One region of the Pseudomonas sp. 1121_17 genome, then DNA from elsewhere that is predicted to be linked to it. Evidence: predicted binding sites of a transcription regulator. Region 1 holds the regulator's gene; the other holds the start of a gene.
The links. Region 1 encodes FliA, which starts transcription of late flagellar genes. Its sites were predicted from a motif close to CTAAAGTTTNNNNNNNNNNNGCCGNTAA; they were not measured.
Positions count from the first base shown of each region.

Region 2: FW789_RS20115 (flagellar protein MotY) is a predicted target of FliA. The motif match lies at 3,363-3,390, and genes of this name have one in related genera.

Region 1 covers NZ_VXCX01000004.1:236,814-244,743, forward strand. Annotated here, with positions in the region: gene FW789_RS11230 (protein-glutamate methylesterase/protein-glutamine glutaminase) at 1-1,022, opposite strand, end outside; gene FW789_RS11235 (chemotaxis protein CheA) at 1,069-3,249, opposite strand; gene FW789_RS11240 (protein phosphatase CheZ) at 3,262-4,050, opposite strand; gene FW789_RS11245 (chemotaxis response regulator CheY) at 4,069-4,443, opposite strand; gene fliA (RNA polymerase sigma factor FliA) at 4,548-5,288, opposite strand; gene fleN (flagellar synthesis regulator FleN) at 5,285-6,118, opposite strand; gene flhF (flagellar biosynthesis protein FlhF) at 6,211-7,521, opposite strand; gene flhA (flagellar biosynthesis protein FlhA) at 7,533-7,930, opposite strand, start outside.
Region 2 covers NZ_VXCX01000012.1:105,666-113,595, reverse strand. Annotated here, with positions in the region: gene FW789_RS20130 (response regulator transcription factor) at 1-151, opposite strand, end outside; gene FW789_RS20125 (hypothetical protein) at 522-1,004, shown strand; gene FW789_RS20120 (argininosuccinate synthase) at 1,036-2,253, opposite strand; gene FW789_RS20115 (flagellar protein MotY) at 2,391-3,326, opposite strand; gene pyrC (dihydroorotase) at 3,457-4,503, shown strand; gene rnt (ribonuclease T) at 4,560-5,162, shown strand; gene FW789_RS20100 (peroxiredoxin) at 5,401-6,003, opposite strand; gene FW789_RS20095 (bacterioferritin-associated ferredoxin) at 6,214-6,435, shown strand; gene bfr (bacterioferritin) at 6,639-7,112, shown strand; gene grxD (Grx4 family monothiol glutaredoxin) at 7,201-7,539, opposite strand; gene FW789_RS20080 (molybdopterin-dependent oxidoreductase) at 7,648-7,930, opposite strand, start outside.

The DNA.
Region 1 (7,930 bases):
CAACTGGCTTCGTCCTGCGCCCACACCGTGCTACCGCCCTGCTTGAGCAGGCGCGCACCTTCACGGCCATCCGCGCCCATGCCGGTAAGTACTACCGACAGGACCTTGTCACCGTAGGACTTGGCCGCCGAGCCGAAGGTGATATCCACACATGGCTTGTAGTTGAGGCGCTCATCGCCCGGCAGGATTTTCACCATGCCGCGGCCATCGACCATCATCTGCTTGCCGCCAGGCGCTAGCAGCGCCAGACCTGGGCGCAGCATGTCGCCGTCTTCGGCTTCCTTGACGTTGATCCGGCAGAGCTTGTCGAGGCGTTCGGCAAAGGCCTTGGTGAACGCCGCGGGCATGTGCTGGATCAACACGATCGGTGCCGGGAAGTTGGCGGGCAGTTGCGTCAGGACACGCTGCAGCGCAACCGGGCCACCGGTCGAGGTGCCGATCGCAACCAGCTTGTAGGGCTTGCGCTTGGGCGCCGGCGAATGCGCCGCAGCAGGCGCTGCCGGGCTACGCACGGGAGCAGGCGTCGGAGTGCGCGGTGCAGGTGTGTGGCCAAGGCTGCTGGCCGGTGCAGGGCTGCTCGCAGCTGGCGCGGGCGCCGGTGCGGCATAGCTGCTCAAGCGGCGGTTGCTGCGCGAGATGGTATGTACCTTCTCGCAGAGCATCTGTTTAACCTTTTCTGGGTTACGCGAAATGTCTTCGAAGTTTTTCGGCAGGTAGTCGACCGCCCCGGCATCCAGCGCGTCGAGGGTTACCCGGGCGCCTTCATGGGTCAGCGACGAGAACATCAACACCGGCGTCGGGCAGCGCTGCATGATGTGCCGCACCGCGGTGATGCCGTCCATCATGGGCATTTCATAGTCCATGGTGATGACATCGGGCTTGAGCGACAGCGCCTGGTCGATTGCTTCCTTGCCATTGGTCGCGGTACCCACAACCTGGATCGTCGGGTCGGACGAGAGAATTTCCGAAACGCGCCGGCGGAAGAAACCGGAATCATCCACCACCAGGACCTTGACTGCCATAAACACTCCATTAGATGCCGCAACCGCGAGGCTGCGCCACCGAAAATCAATAACGCTTGGCGGCGTAACGCTTGAGCATGCTCGGGACGTCGAGGATCAACGCAATCCGGCCATCGCCAGTGATCGTCGCGCCAGACATGCCCGGGGTGCCCTGCAGCATCTTGCCCAACGGCTTGATCACCACCTCTTCCTGGCCGACCAGCTGGTCGACCACAAAGCCGATGCGCTGGGTGCCGACCGAGAGGATCACCACATGGCCCTCGTGCTGCTCTTCATGCACCTGGCCCTGGACCAGCCAGCGCTTGAGGTAGAACAGCGGCAGCGCCTTGTCGCGGACGATGACCACTTCCTGGCCGTCGACGACATTGGTGCGCGACAGGTCGAGGTGGAAGATCTCGTTGACGTTGACCAGCGGGAAGGCAAACGCCTGGTTGGCCAGCATCACCATCAGGGTCGGCATGATCGCCAGGGTCAGCGGCACCTTGATGACGATCTTCGAACCCTGGCCCTTGGCCGAGTAGATGTTGATCGAGCCGTTGAGCTGGGAAATCTTGGTTTTCACCACGTCCATGCCGACGCCGCGGCCGGACACGTCGGAAATCTCGGTCTTGGTAGAGAAGCCCGGGGCAAAGATCAGGTTGTAGCAGTCCGATTCGCTCAGGCGCTCGGCGGCGTCCTTGTCCATCAGGCCTTTTTCCACGGCCTTGGCCCGCAGCACGTTGGGGTCCATGCCTTTGCCGTCGTCCGAGATCGACAGCAGGATATGGTCGCCTTCCTGTTCTGCCGAAAGCACCACCTTGCCGGTGCGAGCCTTGCCTGAGGCGTCGCGCTCGTCGGGCATTTCGATGCCGTGGTCGACCGCGTTGCGCACCAAGTGGACCAGCGGGTCTGCCAGAGCCTCGACGAGGTTCTTGTCGAGGTCGGTTTCTTCGCCGACCAGCTCCAGGTTGATTTCCTTCTTGAGCTGGCGGGCAAGGTCGCGAACCAGCCGCGGGAACCGCCCGAAGACTTTCTTGATCGGCTGCATGCGGGTCTTCATTACCGCAGTCTGCAGGTCTGCGGTGACCACATCGAGGTTGGACACAGCCTTGGACATGGCTTCGTCGCCGCTGTTCAGGCCCAGGCGCACCAGCCGGTTACGCACCAGCACCAGCTCGCCAACCATATTCATGATCTCGTCCAGCCGCGCGGTATCGACGCGTACAGTCGTCTCGGCTTCGCTGGCGTGCTTCTCTGCGGGTGCAGCTGGCGCAGGCTTGGCAGCTGCCGGTGCTGGCGCAGCAGGCTTGGGCGCAGCTTTTACCTCAGCCTTGGCTGCTACCGGAGCAACGGCCACAGCAGCCGCTTCGGCGGCATCGGTCGAGAACTTACCTTTGCCGTGCAGCTCATCGAGCAGCGCTTCGAACTCGTGCTCGCTGATTTCGTCGCCGCTGGCAGCCGGCGCGGGGCTGGCTGCTGCCGCGGCAACCGCAGCAGTCGGCAGCGCATCTGCAGCAAAGGTACCCTTGCCATGCAACTGGTCGAGCAATGCTTCGAATTCGTCATCGGTAATCTCGTCACCGGCCGGCGCTGGCGCGACAGCCTCGGGAGCGACCGTGGCCGCCTCGACCGAGAACTGGCCCTTGCCGTGCAGTTGATCGAGCAGAGATTCGAATTCGGCGTCGGTGATTTCATCCGACTCGGCGCTGGCCGCGCCGTGCTGCGGCTGTTCGGCAGCCTCGGCCTCGGCCTTGACCGCATCGAGCGAGTCGAGCAGTTGTTCGAACTCGGTGTCGGTGATGTCTTCCTCGACCACCGCTGGCTCAGGCTCGACCACCGCAGCAGGCGCGGGCGCCGCACCCGGCTCGGCCAGACGCGACAGCGCTGCCAGCAACTCGCGGGAAGCCGGGGTCACCTCGGTGCGTTCGCGCACCTGGCCGAACATGCTGTTGACCGAATCCAGCGCTTCCAGAACCACGTCCATCAGCTCGGCGTCGACCCTGCGCTCACCTTTGCGCAGGATGTCGAAGACGTTCTCGGCAATGTGGCAGCACTCCACCAGCTCATTGAGCTGGAGGAAGCCGGCGCCCCCTTTTACAGTGTGAAAACCGCGGAAAATCGCATTGAGCAGGTCGGCATCATCCGGTCGGCTTTCCAGCTCGACCAATTGCTCGGACAACAACTCAAGAATTTCCCCGGCTTCTACCAGGAAATCCTGAAGGATTTCTTCATCGGCGCCGAAGCTCATTAAACGTGCTCCCTAAAAACCAAGGCTGGACAGCAGATCGTCGACATCGTCCTGACCGGACACAACGTCTTCACGCTTATCGGCATGAATCTGCGGACCTTCACCCCGAGTCGGATGTTTTTCTTGATCTTTTTCAGCGCGCAACTGATCGTGGTCATGTTCGATACCAGCAAAGCGGTCGACCTGACTGGCCATCAGCACGAGCTTGAGCAGATTGCTTTCAACTTCGGTGACCAACGCGGTGACGCGTTTGATCACCTGGCCGGTCAGGTCCTGATAGTCCTGAGCCAGCAAGATATCGTTGAGGTGCCCGGACACCTTGCGGTTGCCCTCGGCACTGTGCGTCAGGAAACTGTCGACCCGTTTGACCAGATCGCGAAACTCCGGCGCGGCTACTTCACGGCGCATGAAGCGCTGCCAGTCAGTGCTCAGCGCCTGGGCCTCACCGGCGAGGTCGTTGAGTACCGGGGTGCTCGCTTCGACCAGGTCCATGGTGCGGTTGGCGGCGCCCTCGGTCAGTTTGACCACGTAGGACAAACGCTCGGTGGCATCGGTGATCTGCGAGACTTCCTCGGCCTGCGGCATTGCCGGGTCGATCTGGAAACTGACGATCGCACTGTGCAGCTCGCGGGTCAGTTTGCCGACTTCCTGGTAAAGGCCACGGTCGCGTGTCTGGTTGAGCTGATGAATCAGCTGCACCGCATCGCCGAACCGGCCGCGCTCAAGGCTCTCGACCAGTTCCTGAGCGTGCTTCTTCAGGGTGTTTTCAAACTCACCCAAAGAGTTGTTGTTAGAGTCCATGGCGCCCCCTGGCGTGATTTAGCTATTCACGCGTTCGAAGATCTTTTCGATCTTCTCTTTGAGCACCTGGGCGGTGAACGGCTTGACCACGTAACCATTGACGCCGGCCTGGGCCGCTTCGATGATCTGATCACGCTTGGCTTCGGCAGTTACCATCAGCACCGGCAGCGTCTTCAGACGTTCATCGGCACGCACTTTGCGCAGCAGGTCGATGCCGGACATGCCGGGCATGTTCCAGTCGGTGACGAGGAAGTCAAAGTGGCCGCTTTCGAGCATCGGCATGGCGGTCAGGCCATCGTCGGCTTCCTGGGTATTGGTGAAGCCCAGATCACGCAAGAGGTTCTTGATGATCCGCCGCATCGTCGAAAAGTCGTCAACGATGAGGATTTTCATGTCTTTGTTCAATTAGACCTCCAAGCAGTCTTAAACGCGCTCGGCCCCGAGCGCGCATTCAATCAATTCGGTACACCGTCAAAACGACTGCAGCGACCCCGGTTTCAACGCGCTCGCCATTCACCCAGCCGGCTGCGCAGACGTGCCGCGCATTGGCTGTGCAACTGGCTGACACGCGACTCGCTGACCCCCAGCACCTCACCGATTTCTTTGAGGTTGAGTTCTTCGTCGTAGTACAGCGCCAGCACCAACCGCTCGCGTTCCGGCAGGTTGGCGATCGCATCGGTCAACGCCGACTGGAAGCGTTCTTCTTCCAGATCACGCAACGGTTCGACCTGCGCACTGGCGCCATCCTCGTGCAGACCTTCATGTTCGCCGTCCTGCAACAGGTCGTCGAAACTGAACAGTCGGCTGCCCAGGGTATCGTTCAGAATCCCGTAATAATCATCGAGACCTAATTGGAGTTCGGCAGCAACCTCGTGATCTTTAGCGTCGCGACCGGTTCTTGCTTCAACAGCGCGCATCGCGTCGCTGACCATACGGGTATTGCGGTGCACCGAACGCGGCGCCCAGTCACCCTTGCGGACCTCGTCGAGCATGGCGCCACGGATGCGGATACCGGCGTAGGTTTCAAAGCTGGCACCCTTGCTGGCATCGTATTTGTTGGAAACTTCGAGCAGGCCGATCATGCCGGCCTGGATCAGATCCTCGACCTGCACGTTGGCCGGCAAGCGCGCCAGCAGGTGGTAAGCGATGCGCTTGACCAGCGGCGCGTAACGCTCGACCAACTCGTACTGGGCGTCCTTGGAAGCCTTGCTGTACATCTGAAAACCGCTTGCACTCATAGCACTGGTCCCGCACTGGTGGGCTGCACCAGGCGCTCGACGAAGAACTCCAGATGCCCACGAGGGTTGGCAGGCAGCGGCCAGCTATCGACCTTCTGCGCGATGGCCTTGAACGCCAGCGCACACTTGGAGCGAGGGAAGGCTTCGTAGACTGCACGCTGCTTCTGCACCGCCTTGCGCACGCATTCGTCGTACGGCACGGCGCCGACGTATTGTAGGGCGACGTCAAGGAAGCGGTCTGTGACCTTGGTCAACTTGGCGAACAGGTTGCGCCCTTCCTGCGGGCTCTGGGCCATGTTGGCAAGGACGCGGAAACGGTTCATGCCATAGTCGCGATTGAGCAGTTTGATCAGCGCGTAGGCGTCGGTGATCGAGGTCGGCTCGTCGCACACCACCAGCAGCACTTCCTGCGCGGCGCGGACAAAGCTCACTACCGAATCGCCGATACCGGCAGCGGTGTCGATGACCAGCACGTCGAGGTTGTCGCCAATCTCGCTGAAGGCCTGGATCAGCCCGGCGTGTTGCGCCGGCTGCAGGTGGACCATGCTCTGGGTGCCCGAGGCGGCCGGCACGATGCGTACCCCACCAGGCCCCTGCAAGAGCACGTCGCGCAACTCGCAGCGGCCTTCGATGACGTCGGCCAGGGTGTGCTTGGGCGTCAGCCCCAGCAGCACGTCGACGTTGGCCAGACCCAGATCGGCGTCCAGCAACATGACCCGGCGGCCGAGTTCGGCCAACGCCAGGGACAGGTTGACTGAAACGTTGGTCTTGCCGACGCCACCTTTGCCACCGGTCACGGCGATAACCTGTACGGGATGCATGCTACCCATATTTGTTCTTTACCTTGTCGCGCTTGAACCGAGGCCACATGGAGGGCTGTGATTGAAGCCCTTGCTGTAGGTACTTTGCATTGTGTTCATCCTCAACCCACGCGTTTGCCGGAGTTGTGGTACAGATCAGCGAACATATCGGCCATGGCCTCTTCGCTGGGGTCTTCCTGCATTTGCACGCTGACGGCGCGGCTGACCAGTTGGTGCTTGCGCGGCAGGTGCAGGTCGTCAGGAATACGCGGGCCGTCGGTAAGATAGGCCACGGGCAGTTCATGACTGATCGCCAGGCTCAGTACTTCACCGAGACAAGCGGTTTCATCAAGCTTGGTCAGGATGCAGCCAGCCAGGCCACAGCGCTTGTAGCTGTGATAAGCGGCGGTCAGCACCTGTTTCTGGCTGGTGGTTGCCAGGACCAGATAATTCTTCGAAGCGATACCGCGCCCGGCGAGCGTCTCCAGCTGCATGCGCAGGGCCGGATCACTGGCCTGCAGGCCGGCGGTATCGATCAGCACCACACGCTTGCGCAGCAGCGGCTCCAGGGCCTGGGCGAGGGACTCGCCCGGGTCGACGTAGGTCACCGACACGTTGAGGATGCGGCCCAGGGTCTTGAGTTGCTCCTGAGCGCCGATACGGAAGCTGTCCATGCTCACCAGCGCCAGGTTCTGCGCGCCGTACTTGAGCACATAACGCGCTGCCAGCTTGGCCAGGGTGGTGGTCTTGCCCATGCCGGCCGGGCCAACCATGGCAATTACCCCGCCCTCCTCGATCGGTTCGATCTCGGGTACATCGATCATTCGCGCCAGGTGCGCGAGGATCATCCGCCAGGCTTGCCGCGGCTCGTCGATTTCGCCGGTCAGGTCGAGCAGTTCACGGGCCAGCGCACCGGTCAGGCCAACACGCTGCAGGCGCCGCCAGAGGTTGGCCTGCAGCGGTTTGCTGCCCTGCAACTGGCTCCAGGCAAGCGAGCCGAGCTGTACTTCGAGCAGTTCACGCAGGCCGGACAGCTCCGAGCGCATGGCATCGAACAGGCGCGGATCAACCGGCGCCACTGCCGGCGCAGCCGGGGCGGCGGGCTGTTCGACGTGCGGCTCGACCAATGGCTCGGAAGCGGTCAGCGAGAGGCCGGCAAACAACTGACGGTTGCCGTCATCGGCATCGCTGCGGCTGCTCAGTTCGGCCTGGGCGGTAGCGATGCGCGACTGGGTCTTGCGCAGCTCGTCTTCAAGCTCAGGGTTGGGCACCCGCGGCGCCAGCGCCGACAGCTTGTAGTCCAGTGCAGCGGTCAGCTCAACGCCGCCGGCAATGCGCCGGTTACCGATGATAGCGGCATCGGAGCCAAGCTCATCGCGGACCAGCTTCATGGCCTGACGCATATCTGCGGCGAAAAAACGCTTAACTTGCATACTCCACTACCTCAGCCGTTCGGGCCCACGGTGGCAACGATGGTGACTTGCTTGTTGTCAGGTATTTCCTGATACGCCAAAACATGCAAATTCGGTACAGCCAGACGGCCGAAGCGCGACAGCATCGCCCGGATCGGCCCGGCTACCAGAAGGATAGCTGGCTGACCTTGCATCTCCTGACGCTGGGCCGCTTCGATAAGCGAACGCTGTAGCTTTTCGGCCATGCTCGGCTCAAGAAGAACACCATCTTCCTGACCTTGCCCGGCCCTTTGCAGACTATTGAGCAAAATCTGTTCCAACCTTGGCTCCAAGGTGATAACAGGCAGCTCGGACTCAACGCCGACAATGCTTTGCACGATGGCGCGACACAATCCGACGCGAACTGCGGCGACCAGCGCGGCATTATCTT
Region 2 (7,930 bases), on a different contig from region 1:
CCACGATATCTGGCAGGTAGTCCCGGGTCAGCTGCAGCGCATCTACGCCGTTGTCGGTTTCTGCCACAACGTCATAACCATGCCGCTCCATCAGCATGCGCACAGCAAGGCGAATGACTGGGTGATCATCCACGATAAGCACTTTATTCATGCGATATCCATTGATTTATTTTTTTATCCAGCCGCCACCATAACCGAGCGCAACGGCAAATAGCGCGGGGGGCGGGGCCCGTAGGACACGCAGAGATGGAACCTACGTTAATCAAGGAAATTTCCTACAAATAGGCATCTTAGGAAATCATGCCCCCTGCCCCTATTCACCAGACGGCAGCCGAGCGACATGAGCGCTATTCAAGCCAGCATCATCGCTGACGCATGCAGGATCAATCAGCCCACAAGGCAGGACTCAACATCAATGCTCTGATGACGCGGCGGCACTCTAACCAAGCGAGGAACTCGGCTACCTTTTCGGCGCACGCTGCAACGGGTAAACAAGAGCTAAATCGACGGGGGCTGCAAACATGAAAAATGAAAAAAGTCTGAGTCCTTTGACGCTCATAGCGATCTTTGCAGGCATCGTCGAGGCATCGGCGTTGGCCTCGCTGCCGTTCCTGAGCGAAGCCAGCCAGATGATCTACACATGGTTTCTGGTCGGCTTTCCATTTTTTCTCACGGTACTGTTCTTCCTGACCTTGAACTTCAATCACCAGACCCTCTACCAGCCCGCTGCACATGAAGCGGCGCAGCGGCAGCCAACAATCGAAGCGGAGCGAATGCATGGGCAGGCCTCGGCGACCATTGCGTTTTCCGGTCCGGACGCTGGTGAACTGATAGAACAGCATATCCACCGCACGCTGGCCGACCCAGAGCCGAGTCCGCGCAGCTGGACGCTGTACAACCTGCACGCGCACAAGCAGATCCATCTGGCCGTCGAGGCGCTCGCCGACACCCCTCAGTCAGTGCTGTTCGAGGTCGCTGGCGGGCAAAAAAAACCCCGGCGCTAGGCCGGGGTTGATCACGCCATCTGGCAGTCGATCACAGCAGCGAACGACCTTTGTTTGCGGCGATCCTCATACGCAGTGCGTTGAGCTTGATGAAGCCAGCCGCGTCAGCCTGATTGTATGCGCCGCCATCTTCCTCGAAGGTAGCGATGTTGGCATCGAACAACGAATCGTCGGATTTGCGGCCGACCACGGTGACGTTGCCTTTGTACAGCTTCAAGCGCACTACGCCGTTCACGTTGACCTGCGAAGCGTCGATCATCTGCTGCAGCATGATCCGCTCCGGGCTCCACCAGTAGCCGGTGTAGATCAGGCTGGCGTACTTGGGCATCAGCTCGTCTTTCAGGTGAGCCACTTCACGGTCGAGGGTGATCGACTCGATGGCGCGGTGAGCGCGCAGCATGATGGTGCCGCCAGGGGTCTCGTAGCAGCCACGCGACTTCATGCCGACGTAACGGTTCTCGACGATGTCCAGACGGCCAATGCCGTTGGCGCCGCCGATGCGGTTGAGGTCGGCCAGCACGGTAGCTGGCGACTTGTCGACGCCGTCGATGGCAACGATGTCGCCATTGCGGAAGGTCAGCTCGAGATAGGTCGCCTGGTCAGGGGCGTTCTCCGGGGAGACGCTCCACTTCCACATGTCTTCTTCGTGCTCGGTCCAGGTGTCTTCCAGCACGCCGCCTTCATAGGAGATGTGCAGCAGGTTGGCGTCCATCGAGTACGGCGACTTCTTCTTGCCGTGGCGCTCGATCGGGATGCCGTGCTTCTCGGCGTAATCCATCAGCTTCTCGCGGGACAGCAGGTCCCACTCGCGCCATGGTGCAATGACCTTGACGCCTGGCTTGAGCGCGTAGGCGCCGAGCTCGAAACGAACCTGGTCGTTGCCCTTGCCGGTCGCACCGTGGGAAATGGCGTCAGCACCAGTTTCGTTGGCGATCTCGATCAGACGTTTGGCGATCAGCGGACGCGCGATGGAAGTACCCAGCAGGTACTCGCCTTCGTAGACGGTGTTGGCGCGGAACATCGGGAACACGAAGTCACGCACGAATTCTTCGCGCAGGTCATCGATGTAGATTTCTTTCACGCCCATCGCCTGAGCCTTGGCGCGGGCCGGTTCGACCTCTTCGCCCTGGCCTAGGTCAGCGGTGAAGGTCACCACTTCGCAGTTGTAGGTGTCCTGCAGCCACTTGAGAATCACCGAAGTATCAAGGCCGCCGGAATACGCCAGTACGACCTTATTTACGTCCGCCATGCCATCACTCCACGGGGTTTACGGAAAGCCGTCGATTCTACCGGCCTCGCGGGCAAATTTACAGTGGGGCGACAGCTTCTGACGACAAAGCGACAAGAACTTTCGATACAGCGACTAACGGTCGCGGATCTGGCTGTTTACAGTTGCTTGGCCGCAGGCGCAGGGGCCACAGGAGCGCCAGCTGGGGAAGGCTCGGCCGCTTTTTCCGCCGGTTTGGCCACTGGCGTGACGCGATCCAGCTCGATGTTGACGCGACGGTTACGCGCCCGATTGGCCGCGCTGTTGTTCTTCGCCAGCGGGTAGCGCTCGCCATGGAAGCGCACGATGATCTGCGCTTCAGGCACTCCATGTGCGACCAGATACTCGGCAACCGCCAGCGCCCGGCGCCGCGAATCCTCGCGATTGGCCAGACGATTGCCGCCGTTGTCGGAATGACCATTGAGTTCGATGTGATTGACCGTCGGATCGGCCTTCAGGTAATCGAGAATCACGTCCAGCCGAGCCCGGCCATTGCTGTCCAGTTCGACCCCACGCGGGAAGGCGACCTGCGTCTGGCGAATCTGGTCGTAGTTCATCGGCAACAGCTTGCTCGCGCACAGCTGATAGTCGTTGAACGCCTTCGCGAAGCTGACGGGCAGCACTCGCACTTCCATTGCTCGACCACCCTCGCCGGCATGGTTGCGCACGACCGTGCTACGCCCATCCATCAGGCCGTTGATCAAGCGACTGGCCTGGCCTTGCGAGGACGTGAACAACACCCCGCTGCGGGCCAGGCGTACGGCACCGAGACTGACATCACTGCGCCCCGGCTGCCATGGCGCAGCGGCGGCGAGCAAGGTGGCAGAGCCGGCGCCGAGCAGGTTGGTGTCCGAGCGCAGGCGGAAGGTTGGTTGCTCGCCTGCGCGACGCACGAACTCGCCACTGCCAAAGCCGTCTATCGGCTGGACCAGGCGGCATTCGAATTGATCGCCTTCGACCGTCCAGGCGATGTTCTCCATCCGGGTCTGGAAGGTCAATGCGCCTGCCGGCAGGCTGGCAAACAAGGTGAACAGGGCTAGGTAACGCTGGCGCACGGGCGGCTCCACAAATTCTGACGGCTTACCTGCAGGCTATCGGTCGCGCGCCGGAAAACTTGATAGCCGTGCTCGACCAAGGGTTTTCCGGTAGCATTCGCACTTGAGTTCGACCCGCCTGGAATCCCCAATGTCCGACCGCCTGACCCTCCTGCGTCCCGATGACTGGCATATCCATCTGCGCGATGGTGCTGTCCTGCCCCACACCGTTGGCGACGTAGCGCGTACCTTCGCCCGCGCCATTGTCATGCCCAACACGGTTCCGCCGGTGCGCGATGCCGCCGAAGCGGGTGCCTACCGCGAGCGGATCCTTGCCGCGCGCCCAGTTGGCAGCCGCTTCGAGCCGCTGATGGTGCTGTACCTTACCGACCGTACCAGTGCCGATGACATCCGCGCGGCCAAGGCCAGTGGTTTTGTCTACGCCGCCAAGCTGTACCCGGCTGGCGCCACGACCAACTCCGATTCCGGCGTGACCAGCATCGACAAGATCTTCCCGGCCATCGAAGCCCTTGCCGAAACCGGCATGCCGCTGCTGGTGCACGGTGAAGTGACGCATGCCGATGTCGACGTATTCGACCGCGAAAAACGCTTTATCGACGAGCACATGCGCCGTCTGGTCGACCGCTTCCCGACGCTCAAGGTGGTGTTCGAACACATCACCACGGCCGATGCCGCGCAGTTTGTCAGTGAAGCACCGGCCAATGTCGGTGCGACCATTACCGCTCAGCACTTGCTGTACAACCGCAACCACATGCTGGTCGGCGGTATTCGCCCGCACTTCTATTGCCTGCCGATCCTCAAGCGCAACACCCACCAGGTGGCGCTGCTGGACGCTGCTACCAGCGGCAATCGCAAGTTCTTCCTTGGCACCGACTCGGCGCCCCACGCCCAGCACGCCAAGGAAGCCGCTTGCGGCTGCGCCGGTTGCTACACCGCGTATGCGGCGATCGAGATGTACGCCGAAGCGTTTGAACAGCGCAACGCGCTGGACAAGCTGGAAGGTTTTGCCAGCCTGCATGGCCCAGCGTTCTATGGCCTGCCAGCAAACACTGACCGGATTACTCTGGTCCGTGAAGAATGGACTGCGCCAAGCAGCCTGCCGTTTGGCGACAACCTTGTGATTCCGCTGCGCGCCGGTGAAAAACTGCGCTGGCGCCTGCTGGAGGAAAACGCGTGAGCGAAGATCTGTACGAAGACGACCAGGAAGTTTCCAGCGGTGGCCCACGCCACCCGATGGCCGAGCGCTTCCGCGGTTACCTGCCGGTTGTTATCGATGTCGAGACCGGTGGCTTCAACAGCGCTACCGATGCCCTGCTGGAGATCGCTGCGGTCACCATCGGCATGGACGAGAAGGGTTTCCTGTTCCCTGAACACACGCACTTCTTCCGCGTCGAGCCGTTTGAAGGCGCCAACATCGAGGCGGCGGCACTGGAATTCACCGGGATCAAGCTTGACCACCCACTGCGCATGGCAGTGAGTGAAGAGAGCGCGCTGACCGAAATCTTCCGCAGCGTTCGCAAGTCGCTCAAGTCCAACGGCTGCAAGCGGGCGATCCTGGTCGGCCACAACAGCAGCTTTGACCTGGGCTTCCTCAATGCTGCGGTTGCGCGCAATGACCTCAAGCGCAATCCGTTCCACCCATTCTCCAGCTTCGACACTGCTACCCTGGCCGGCCTCGCCTACGGGCAGACCGTACTGGCGCGAGCATGCCAGAGCGCCGACATCGATTTCGACGGCCGTGAGGCGCATTCGGCGCGTTATGACACCGAGAAGACTGCCGAGCTGTTCTGCGGCATCGTCAACCGCTGGAAGGATCTGGGCGGCTGGCGCGATTGATTGCAGCCAGAGAAGCGGCCTTGCATCCTGTCTCTAGGAGCGGCCTTGTGTCGCGAAAGGCCGCGTAGCGGGCCCGGCAGTTTTGCGGCGCTGTACACATCCTGGGGCCGCTACGCAGCCCTTTCCGACCGGTCCGGCGCCCCGGCAAGCCCGCTCCTACACAGGGTGCGGTGTCTGTGGGGCGCGCGGCGGACACAAAAAAACCGGCCACTTGGGCCGGTTTTTTTATGCGTGGCGATTACAGCTTGCCGGCATTCTCGCTCAGGTAAGCAGCAACGCCTTCTGGCGAAGCGTTCATGCCCTTGTCGCCTTTTTTCCAGTTGGCAGGGCAGACTTCGCCGTGCTCTTCGTGGAATTGCAGAGCGTCAACCAGACGCAGCAGCTCGTCCATGTTACGGCCCAGCGGCAGGTCGTTGATGATCTGCGAGCGGACAACGCCGTTCAGGTCGATCAGGAAGGCGCCACGGAAGGCTACGCCGCCTTCGGACTCAACGTCGTAGGCCTTGCAGATTTCGTGGGTGATGTCAGCCGCCAGGGTGTACTTGACCTGGCCGATGCCGCCGTTGTTGACCGGGGTGTTACGCCAGGCGTTGTGAGTGAAGTGCGAGTCGATCGACACGCCGATCACTTCGACGTTGCGCGCAGCGAAGTCTGGGATGCGGTTGTCCAACGCGATCAGCTCGGACGGGCAGACGAAGGTGAAGTCCAGCGGGTAGAAGAATACCAGGCCGTACTTGCCCTTGATCGCCGAAGCGAGGTTGAAGCTGTCGACGATTTCGCCGTTGCCCAGCACAGCTGGAACGGTGAAGTCGGGGGCTTGTTTACCAACGAGTACGCTCATCGTTATCTCCTGATGAAGGTGAAAAAACGTTGCCCGGCGGCAAACCCGCCAAGCATCCAGCAAAGGCTGACCATCATACACAGGTTAAGATGACAGGCCAGGTCCAACCGCCGGTCGCCCTTGCACATTTAGTTTCAGAAACCGCTTTGACAAGCATTCTCATTACTATTACTCTCCAACGCATCGACTCAACGACGATGGTCAGCCTCTATGTATGTGTGTCTTTGTGTCGGCGTCACCGACGGACAGATTCGCGATGCGATCTACGAGGGATGCTGTAGCTACAAGGAAGTCCGGGCGGCCACCAACGTGGCGAGCCAATGCGGCAAGTGCGCGTGCCTTGCCAAGCAGGTGGTGCGTGAGACGTTGACCGACCTCCAGGTCAGCCAGCAGCCCGCCCTGCCCTACCCCGTCGAATTTAATGCAGTCTGATTTCCCCCCGTATTTTTAAGAACCGGACCTTGTGTCCGGTTTTTTTATGCCTTTAATTCAATAAGTTAGCGTGCCAACGCGGTTCACAAACATTCTTATTCCGATTAAATTTCATTTATTATTCAACAACTTAGGTTTGACACTGGAAGTTGTCCGGCTCAGACTTCGGGTATTGACACACTCAACACGGCAGGAATACGGACATGAAAGGCGACGTCAGCGTCATCCAGCATCTCAACAAGATCCTCGGGAACGAGCTGGTCGCTATCAACCAGTACTTCCTGCACGCGCGTATGTATGAAGACTGGGGCCTCAACGCCCTGGGCAAGCGCGAGTACAAAGAGTCCATCGAGGCGATGAAGGACGCAGATAAGCTGATCAAGCGCATCCTGTTCCTCGAAGGCCTGCCTAACGTGCAGGACCTGGGTAAGCTGCTGATCGGCGAGCACTCCAAAGAGATGCTGGAATGCGACCTGAAAATCGAGCAAAGCGGCCTGATCGATCTCAAGGCAGCTATTGCGCACTGCGAAACTTCTGGCGACTTCGGCTCGCGGGAAATGCTGGAAGACATCCTTGAATCCAAGGAAGAGCACATCGACTGGCTGGAAACCCAGCTGAGCCTGATCGACAAGATCAGCATCGAGAACTACCTGCAGTCGCAGATGGGCGAAGAGTAACTCTCAGCCCATACGAAAAAGCCCCGCCAAGTGCGGGGCTTTTTCATGCCTGGGCAAACAACCTTGGCTGCTTGCCCAGTAAGGTCAATCAGGCTTCGGAAGCCTTGGCAGCATTGGCAGCCGCTTCCTTGACCAGCTTTTGCAGCTCACCGTTCTCGAACATCTCGATCATGATGTCGCTGCCGCCGACCAGTTCACCGGCAACCCACAGCTGTGGGAAGGTCGGCCAGTTGGCGTACTTGGGCAGGTTGGCGCGGATTTCCGGGTTCTGCAGGATGTCGACATAGGCGAATTTCTCGCCACAGCCCATAACAGCCTGGGCCGCCTTGGACGAAAAGCCGCACTGAGGCGCGTTCGGCGAGCCTTTCATGTAAAGCAGAATGGTGTTGTTGGCAATCTGCTCTTTGATTGTTTCGATGATATCCATGAAGCACCTCGTCTGAACTTTCCGACTCGATGGTCGGCACGGTCAGCCATTGTATCGGAAAGCCCGGCCGTGGGTCGACCTGCACGCGGTCGGATCAGCAGTGCGCGTTCAAACGGCCGTGACCCGCACCGGCACACCATTCAACGCAGCATTGCCCGACACGGCGTCACGCTGCAGCTCGTCGGTAAGATCATTGGCACTGACCCCTGGCTGCTCAGCGGCGATCTGCAATCGCGCGCCCTGGCGGCGATGGCCGAAGCCATGGGGCAGGCTGACCACGCCGGGCATGATCTCGCTGCTGGCCTGCACGTCCACCTCGACCACACCCGTGCGCGATTGAATGCTCACGCGCTGGCCATCCCTCAACTGACGCTGCTGCATATCATCGGGA